One region of the Ureibacillus sp. FSL K6-3587 genome, then DNA from elsewhere that is predicted to be linked to it. Evidence: a T-box and tRNA genes for the amino acid it is inferred to sense, from the RefSeq annotation. Region 1 holds a T-box; the other holds one or more tRNA genes.

Region 1 (4,618 bases):
AATAGAGGAAATCGCATTTTTCCTTCAAAAGCCGGCTCATTCCTTTCCCTTCACTTCCAATGATGATAGCCAGGGGCAAGGCAGCATCCATGTTCCGGTAATCGATGCTGCCCTTTGCGTCTGTCCCTGCAATCCAAAGTCCTCTTTCTTTTAATTCATCCACCGTTTGCGCCAAGTTGTTCACTCTGCAAACGGGCACATGTTCAATTGCTCCGGTTGAAGCTTTCGCCACCGTTGCTGTAAGACCTACAGAACGCCTTTTTGGTATTATTATACCATGAACCCCGATCGCATCGGCAGTTCTCATAATCGAACCGAGATTATGGGGATCTTCCAACTCATCTAAAATGATGAAAAATGGATCTTCATTTCTTTCTTTCGCCACTTGAAATAAATCATCAAGTTCCGCATACTTGTATGCAGCAACGGAAGCGACGATTCCCTGATGATTGGCGTTTGACAGTTGATCGATTTTTTTCTTTGGAACAAATTGTACAAATACTCCGCGCTCACGGGCCAAATCGAGCACTTCTTTGATTCCCGATTTTTTCACGCCTTCACTGATCCAAATTTTGTTCATTTCGCGGCCTGAACGAAGTGCTTCCAATACCGGGTTCTTTCCAGCAATAATCTCTCCATTCCCGCTCATTTCGCGACTCCTTTCGTTTCCTCCACAATTTGTATGGCGTAATCAATAATCTTATCGATGCGTTCATATTGTTTCGTTAAGTAAAGAGAACCCAGAATTGCTTCAAATCCTGAACTGTTGCGATACGTTTGGACATCCGTATTTTTCGGAACGGTGCCGGACTTTGCATTGCGGCCCCTTCTAAAGATGGCCAGCTCTTCATCCGTCAAAAAATGTTCTTCGATCATGCGGTGCACAATCATGGATTGGGCTTTGGCGGAAACATATTTTGTCGCTTCGTGGTGCAGCGTATTCGGCTTCATCCGTCCGCTCAACAGCAAATGTTCCCTGATGCGCACCTCCAACACCGCATCCCCCATATAGGCCAGGGCAAGCGCGTTCATTTGATTGACATCTACTAATGGAGCCATATTATGAACCTCGTTTCCAACGGGTACCTTGACGCGTATCTTCCAAAATGATGTTCATCTTCAATAATTGATCCCGGATTTCATCCGCACGTTTGAAATCCCGGTTTTTTCTTGCTATGTTCCGCTCTTCGATTAATTTCTCAATGTCTTCATCCAAAATTTCCGTCTCTTGGGCCAGTTTAATTCCCAATACTTCACTAAGCACATCAAAAGTTTCGATAAATGCTTTCAACACCTTTTCATCGGTATTGGTTTCGTTCAAATACGTGTTTGCCGTACGGGCCAGTTCAAATAAAACACTGATTGCGTTGGCCGTATTGAAATCGTCATCCATTTCCTTTTCAAATTCTTTTTTCAATTCATCAATTTTTTCTAAATACTCTTCGCTCTCATCAGCAAGGTTTGTCGTCGATTGCAAACGATGCTGCAGGTTCAAGTACGCTGTGCGCAAGCGTTCCAACCCGCTGCGCGCCGATTCGATCAATTCTTCCGAGAAATTGATTGGATGGCGATAATGAACGGACAACATGAAAAATCTCAATACCTGCGGATCGATTTTTTGGATAATATCATGGACCAATACAAAGTTCCCCAAGGATTTTGACATTTTTTCATTGTCGATATTAATATACCCATTATGCATCCAATAACGGGCGAAAGTTTTTCCGGTATAACTTTCTGATTGGGCAATTTCGTTTTCATGATGCGGGAAAGTCAAATCTTGCCCTCCAGCATGGATGTCAATGGTATCGCCCAAATGCGCCCGGGCCATCACAGAGCATTCGATATGCCAACCAGGCCGCCCTTTTCCCCAAGGGCTCTCCCAGAAGATTTCCCCAGGTTTTGCCGCTTTCCAAAGGGCAAAATCCAGCGGGTCTTCTTTCTTTTCACCCGGTTCAATGCGGGCACCCACTTTTAAATCATCAATAGATTGATGGCTGAGCTTTCCATAGTCTTCAAATTTACGTGTGCGGAAATAGACATCTCCTTGGGACTCGTAAGCATATCCTTTATCAACCAATACTTTTATAAATTCGATGATATCGTTCATATGCTCCGTTACCCGGGGATGCACATCCGCCTTCTTGCAGCCGAGAGCCGTAATATCTTCAAAATAAGCTTTAATGAAACGTTCCGTAAGCCCTGAAACCTCTTCTCCCAATTCATTGGCCGCCTTGATGATTTTGTCGTCCACATCCGTAAAGTTGGAAACGTATTTCACATCATACCCTTTATATTGCAAGTATCTCCGCACTGTATCATACACGATCGCCGGACGGGCATTTCCAATGTGTATATAGTTATAAACGGTCGGACCGCATACGTACATTTTCACCTTTCCTTCTTCGAGAGGAACAAAAGGTTCTTTTTTCCGTGTCAACGTATTGTAAATTTGAATTGCCATGCCAGTCTCTCCTTTACAAAATTCCATTTGTTTGTTGAATCATCGAATTTTCCGTACATTTTTCTCCTATTTTTAAATTACCATCTTTTCTATGAAAGAAGCCAATAAATCAAAACATTGGTTTTGGATTATTTAAATAAAAAACGCCTCCATCATATTTCTATGACAGAGACGCCAAAGTCGCGCGGTTCCACTCTGATTGAAAGCATAAACGCTTTCCACTCTGCGGCCTGTAACGGTGACCAGCCGACTTGCCTACTCCATTTCAGCCAAGTGCTCAAAGGTGCATTTCCGTAAAACAGAGGTTTAGGTCACTTTCAGCCAATGGTGACCCTCTCTTTCAAACATATTTTACGTACTTCTCCTTTTCAACGCTTTCGCTTTTATTTAATTATCGACCATTCGCACCATTCATTAAGAACATCTTAGTTTGCCAATTTTTCTAAACGGGCCAACACTTTTTCTTTACCAACCAACTCAATCGTACTAGCCAAGTCCGGTCCATGAGTTTGGCCGGTTGTCACCACCCGGATTGGCATAAACAAGTTTTTCCCTTTATATCCTGTCTCTTTTTGCACCGCTTTAAGCGCCGCTTTAATGGAAGGGGCATCGAATGTTTCCAAGGACACCAATTGCTGTTTGAATGATGAAACCACTTCTTTGATGTGCTCCCAACCTAATACCTCTTGCGCTTCTTCATCATATTCCACTTCGTCTTTAAAGAATAGGCTTGATAGTTCCACAATCTCTGCGCCATAGCTCATTTGATTATGATACAAGCCGATCAATTTTGTCGCCCATTCTTTTTGTTCTTCATTCAACTCTTCAGGAAGCAGCCCCGCTTTTTGCAAGTGAGGAAGCGCCAGTTCCACCACTTCTTCCAAAGTCAATTTTTTGATGTATTGGTTATTCATCCATGTTAGTTTATTCCGGTCAAACATGGAAGGTGATTTGGATAAACGTTTCTCATCAAACATTTCAATAAGCTGTTCTTTCGTAAAGATTTCTTCTTCCCCTTCCGGAGACCAACCGAGCAATGCGAAGAAGTTGAACATCGCTTCAGGCAAATATCCCAGCTCTTTATATTGAGAGATGAATTGAATAATGGATTCGTCACGTTTTGATAATTTCTTATGATTTTCATTCACAATGATCGTCAAATGGCCAAATTCCGGATATTCCCAACCGAACGCATCAAAAATCATCATTTGTTTCGGTGTGTTTGATAAATGCTCTTCGCCGCGGAATACATGCGTGATATCCATATAATGATCATCAAGTACAACCGCAAAGTTATAGGTAGGGATTCCGTTCGCTTTCATAATGACCCAATCGCCGATATCTTTTGATTCAAACGATACTTCTCCGCGCACCATATCATTGAATTTATAAGTGACATTTTCAGGCACTTTGAAGCGGATTGTATATGGAATTCCTTGCGCTTCTTTTTCCGCGATTTCTTCTTTCGTCAAATGGCGGCATTTACCGTCATATGTTGGAGCCGCAATACCTTTTGCTCTTTGCGCTTCCCTTGAAGCTTCCAATTCTTCGGGCGTACAGAAGCATTTATAAGCCAAACCGCGTTCCAACAACTCTTCCGCATGTTTTTTATAAATATCCAATCTCTCTGTTTGGCGGTAAGGTGCATAAGGTCCACCAATATCAACGGATTCATCAGGAATAATGCCCAACCATCTCAAATTGTCAAGCTGGGATGCTTCACCGCCTTCTACATTGCGCTCTATATCCGTATCCTCAATGCGCACAACAAATGTTCCGTTGTAATGTTTTGCAAATAAATAGTTGAATAACGCTGTGCGTGCTCCACCGATATGTAAATGACCGGTAGGACTTGGTGCATACCGAACACGAACTTCTTTTGCCATCTTATTTTCCTCCTAAGTTGTGCAGTTGACAAACTGTGTTTTTCGTTATTACATTGCTAAAATCTTACTATTTCCAATGCTTCCCTCGACTTTTGTACATTTTACCACTCCAGTGCAGCATTGAAAAGTTGATGGTAGGAAAGAAATTTTGTCATTTCTGAAACGTAATGATTTTTCCTTACATGTAAGTACTACTGTTTTTTGATCAATAAAATGGTCGCAAGCGCTGCAATGCCTTCTTCCCGTCCAACAAAACCCAGTTTTTCCG
Region 2 (4,618 bases), 660 kb from region 1:
TTGAGAGGAGCTGTCCTTAGTACGAGAGGACCGGGATGGACACACCGCTGGTGTACCAGTTGTCTTGCCAAAGGCACAGCTGGGTAGCTATGTGTGGACGGGATAAGTGCTGAAAGCATCTAAGCATGAAGCCCCCCTCAAGATGAGATTTCCCATTGCATAAGCAAGTAAGATCCCTCAAAGACGATGAGGTAGATAGGTCCGAGGTGGAAGCACGGTGACGTGTGGAGCTGACGGATACTAATCGATCGAGGACTTAACCAAAAGAAAAGCTTTCAATGCCGTTATCCAGTTTTGAGAGAACAACCTCTCAACTACTAAAAAAATTCAAATAAATACTTGACAAATAAACGAAATATGATATAATAATATTTGTCTTTCGGTGAGAAAACAAGCCTAGTGATGATAGCAAAGAGGTCACACCCGTTCCCATACCGAACACGGAAGTTAAGCTCTTTAGCGCCGATGGTAGTTGGGGGCTTCCCCCTGCGAGAGTAGGACGTCGCTGGGCTTGAAAATAGAATCATTCCGAAGTAGCTCAGTGGTAGAGCAATCGGCTGTTAACCGATTGGTCGTAGGTTCGAATCCTACCTTCGGAGCCATGCTTCTTGGAGAGTTGTCCGAGTGGCTGAAGGAGCACGATTGGAAATCGTGTAGACGGGGATAACCTGTCTCAAGGGTTCAAATCCCTTACTCTCCGCCATTATTAAGGATTGGCCCCTTGGTCAAGTGGTTAAGACACCGCCCTTTCACGGCGGTAACACGGGTTCGAATCCCGTAGGGGTCACCAATATGGAGGATTAGCTCAGCTGGGAGAGCATCTGCCTTACAAGCAGAGGGTCGGCGGTTCGATCCCGTCATCCTCCACCATAAAAATACTTATTATCGCGGGGTAGAGCAGTCTGGTAGCTCGTCGGGCTCATAACCCGGAGGTCGCAGGTTCAAATCCTGCCCCCGCAACCAAAGAGTGGTCCCGTGGTGTAGTGGTTAACATGCCTGCCTGTCACGCAGGAGATCGCGGGTTCGAGTCCCGTCGGGACCGCCATTAAAAAATAGTGGGTCGGTAGCTCAGTCGGTAGAGCAGAGGACTGAAAATCCTCGTGTCGGCGGTTCGATTCCGCCCCAACCCACCATTTTGAAAATAAATGCCGGCGTAGCTCAACTGGTAGAGCAACTGACTTGTAATCAGTAGGTTGAGGGTTCGATTCCTTTCGCCGGCACCATACTTTCGGAGGGGTAGCGAAGTGGCTAAACGCGACGGACTGTAAATCCGTTCCCTTTGGGTTCGGCGGTTCGAATCCGCCCCCCTCCACCATCTGATATTACAGGGGCATAGTTTAATGGTAGAACAAAGGTCTCCAAAACCTTCAGTGTGGGTTCGATTCCTACTGCCCCTGCCAATGAACCAGACATGATGGCGACTGTGGCGAAGTGGTTAACGCACCGGATTGTGGCTCCGGCATTCGTGGGTTCGATTCCCATCAGTCGCCCCATAAAAACTGAAAATGGATTCGAAAATAAAAAAGGATTCCATTAGGTTTCCACCAATATAGAATATAAGGATTTTATATGATATAATTGGGGTATAGCCAAGTGGTAAGGCAACGGATTTTGATTCCGTCATGCCCAGGTTCGAATCCTGGTACCCCAGCCATCAAGTATGCGGAAGTAGTTCAGTGGTAGAACACCACCTTGCCAAGGTGGGGGTCGCGGGTTCGAGTCCCGTCTTCCGCTCCAGTGTTGGCGGCTTAGCCAAGTGGTAAGGCACGGGTCTGCAACACCCTTATCACCGGTTCGAATCCGGTAGCCGCCTCCAAATGAGACAAAAAAATAATATTACGCCGATGTGGCGGAATTGGCAGACGCGCACGACTCAAAATCGTGTTCCCAAAAGGAGTGTGGGTTCGACTCCCACCATCGGCATCCATGATTAAAGTAAGTTCCAAAAAAACGTTTCCTGATAATTTGGGAAACGTTTTTTTGTTATACGGAATAAGATTTATAGGTTCTTTGTCAAATGGTGTTGGTGAATAAATTTTAGTGACATTATTTGGTAATATGTAATCGGATGGCTTAGGGGAAATTCGAGGTTCCCCTAAGCTGTTTTTATTTTCGCTAAGTTTTGGGTAATGAATATTCGTAAGCCCGAATTCAAATGACGCATTGAAAAACTTAAAACAGGGATTAAAAAAGCGTACCTATTAGTACGCATGACAAATAGCCCTACAATCTTGAATTTTTTCAGATTGAGGGCTATTTTGCTATTGCACATGATTCACGTATATTTTTAGACCAAGGCAAGTAGCGATCGATTATTTCTGGTTGCTGATGGATTGGGAGGTTTGGGAGTTCTGTCAATACTTTGACCAAGTATTGATAGAAATCAATTCCATTAGCTTTTGTCGTTTCAGCTAAACTCAAACAAACGGCATTGGCATCAGCTCCCAATTCACTCACAGAGAAAAGCCAGTTCTTCCGACCAATCACACTCGGACGAATCGCATTTTCTGCTGGGTTATTGTCAATCGCAATTCGACCGTCATATAGAAATGCTTTTAGACCTTCGGCATGTTTCAAGGTATAGTTTGCCGCTTCCGCAAGGGCACTTTTGCCGTAAAAAGGAGATTCATCTACCCATTGTAAGAATTCTTCCACAATCGGTTTGGAATATTTTTTTCGTGCTTTTCGACGTTTGCTTGGTGAAAGTTTCTTAAACTTTCGTTCCAATTCGTAGAGTCGATTACAATATTCTACACCTTTTTCGGCGTTTTTACTGTTGGCTTTTAGCCATTTTCTACGCACATGTGCCCAACAATTGGCGAATGTGACGTTAGGTAAACCAGCGTATGCAGAATATCCGTCACAAATGATGGTTCCCTTGAACTTTTCCACGAAGTCTTTTAAAACTTCCCGACTTCGCGATAACGCACTATGAAACATGACGATGGTCGGCCCTTGAGAAGCAACGCTTCGGAATACCCAGTTATAAGCATTAGACTGAGCCGACTTTCCATCCGAACGGTTGAGTATTTGAGCGTATGTTTCATCAATATGAAGAATTGATTTTTTCATAAGGAGCTCTTTCATACGATGGTAGATTGGATGAAGCCAATCCTCCGCGATTCGAATCACCCAGTTCGATAAATTTTTATCGTTTGTAAGGAGACCATAATGGTTCCATTCCTTTACCTGGCGATATAAAGGTAAATATTGAACAAACTTATCGTAGATGATTTTTGCCAAGACCGTTGGTCCAGCAATACTTCGTTGAATCGCTGGTTGTGGTGCTTTGCCTCGTTTGATTTGTGAATTTTTGCTGAGATCTTTTTTACAATTCCTGCACTCATAAGCGTGTTCGATATGTCGAACACGCTTCACAATAGCCGGTATAAATTTTGCTTCCTCACGAACAATCGTGCTGCCGATCTCTGTCATCTGAGATTGACAACACTCGCATTGTAAGTTTTCAGGGTGATGATGAATTTCTTCAATTTCTAAACCATCCACGAAGAAATCGTTTCGTTTCTTTTTATGTATTTTACGAACAACTGTATAGGTAACAGTGTCCGTGCTTTGTTCTTCTGTGTGCTCAGGTTCGTTAAAAAAAGAGTCATCATCAAATAAAGAACATTGTCCATCTGGAGCTTGGTACTTTGATTTTTCTGATTTTGAGCCATAAAGAAGCTTTGTTAAATAGCGAACTTGTTGTGACAACGATTCAATTTGTTTCAACAGTTCTTCATTTCTCTTATTGGATTGCGCGAGTTGTTCTTCTAATAATTGAATTAATTTTTCATTCGAATCATTGCTCACATCATTCACCACATTTCCGTCCAAATTCAATAATGTCTTGATTATATCACTAGTAATCATTGGTTAAAAGACACCTTTTTTAGATTTTTGTATGGCTTTCGGTTGATGAATTGTGAGTCCTTCAAGTAACCAACGAAGTTGTTGTTGCGTGAGCCGACGAACTTCATTTTTATTTCGTGGCCATTGGAGTTTGCCATTATCCAATCGTTTATAAAGCATAGCGAAGCCATCTCCATCAAAGTATAAACATTTATAACGATCTTTCCTTCGACCGCAAAACAAGAAGATTGCCTCGCTGTATGGATCGAGTTCGAATGAATCCTGAATTAGCGTTGCTAGACCGTCGATTCCTTTTCGCATATCTGTATGACCGCAAATGATATAGATATTTTTGCATTTTGTAAAATCATGAATCATTTCGATTCAACTCCCTGATAACCGCTTGAAGTAATTGAGGTTTGACACCGGGGTAGAAGGAGATTTTACACTGATTGGATTGAATGACGCATATTGGTCTGAGTGGACCACGACTTGCTGGGGATGGAGTTGGATCAGATTTGGACTCTAATTTTACAGGCACGATATTGAGTTTTTCCGTTGTCAAAAAAAGAACACCTCCTCTGTAATTGTTACTTTCATCTTACAGGGAGGTGTCATTGATTTATAGGCGTTGTTTGATTTCGGGCTTACGAATATTCGGTTTCTAAAGTGATAGAAGGATCGATAACCGAAAGAAATGCGTTTAATCACTTTGATTTTGTTATTAATCCCCTCTAAAATGCCGTTGTTATAATCATATTTCAAC

What was found. The T-box of region 1 lies ahead of cysS (cysteine--tRNA ligase). A T-box ahead of a tRNA ligase gene usually reads a tRNA of that ligase, here a tRNA-Cys.
Region 2: it encodes a tRNA-Cys, which carries the amino acid that the T-box ahead of cysS (cysteine--tRNA ligase) is inferred to sense. The anticodon was not compared.

The regions. Positions count from the first base shown of each region.
Region 1 is NZ_CP151969.1:1,267,936-1,272,553, reverse strand. It holds gene rlmB (23S rRNA (guanosine(2251)-2'-O)-methyltransferase RlmB) at 1-649, opposite strand, end outside; gene NSS77_RS06150 (Mini-ribonuclease 3) at 646-1,059, opposite strand; gene cysS (cysteine--tRNA ligase) at 1,061-2,464, opposite strand; T-box leader at 2,629-2,845, opposite strand; gene gltX (glutamate--tRNA ligase) at 2,890-4,350, opposite strand; gene ispF (2-C-methyl-D-erythritol 2,4-cyclodiphosphate synthase) at 4,542-4,618, opposite strand, start outside.
Region 2 is NZ_CP151969.1:1,927,195-1,931,812, forward strand. It holds rRNA gene NSS77_RS09425 (23S ribosomal RNA) at 1-264, shown strand, start outside; rRNA gene rrf (5S ribosomal RNA) at 396-511, shown strand; tRNA gene NSS77_RS09435 (tRNA-Asn) at 528-602, shown strand; tRNA gene NSS77_RS09440 (tRNA-Ser) at 611-703, shown strand; tRNA gene NSS77_RS09445 (tRNA-Glu) at 716-790, shown strand; tRNA gene NSS77_RS09450 (tRNA-Val) at 795-870, shown strand; tRNA gene NSS77_RS09455 (tRNA-Met) at 887-963, shown strand; tRNA gene NSS77_RS09460 (tRNA-Asp) at 970-1,045, shown strand; tRNA gene NSS77_RS09465 (tRNA-Phe) at 1,058-1,133, shown strand; tRNA gene NSS77_RS09470 (tRNA-Thr) at 1,148-1,223, shown strand; tRNA gene NSS77_RS09475 (tRNA-Tyr) at 1,231-1,315, shown strand; tRNA gene NSS77_RS09480 (tRNA-Trp) at 1,327-1,400, shown strand; tRNA gene NSS77_RS09485 (tRNA-His) at 1,418-1,493, shown strand; tRNA gene NSS77_RS09490 (tRNA-Gln) at 1,580-1,654, shown strand; tRNA gene NSS77_RS09495 (tRNA-Gly) at 1,663-1,737, shown strand; tRNA gene NSS77_RS09500 (tRNA-Cys) at 1,743-1,816, shown strand; tRNA gene NSS77_RS09505 (tRNA-Leu) at 1,841-1,923, shown strand; gene NSS77_RS09510 (IS66 family transposase) at 2,254-3,873, opposite strand; gene tnpB (IS66 family insertion sequence element accessory protein TnpB) at 3,877-4,230, opposite strand; gene NSS77_RS09520 (ISL3 family transposase) at 4,414-4,618, opposite strand, start outside.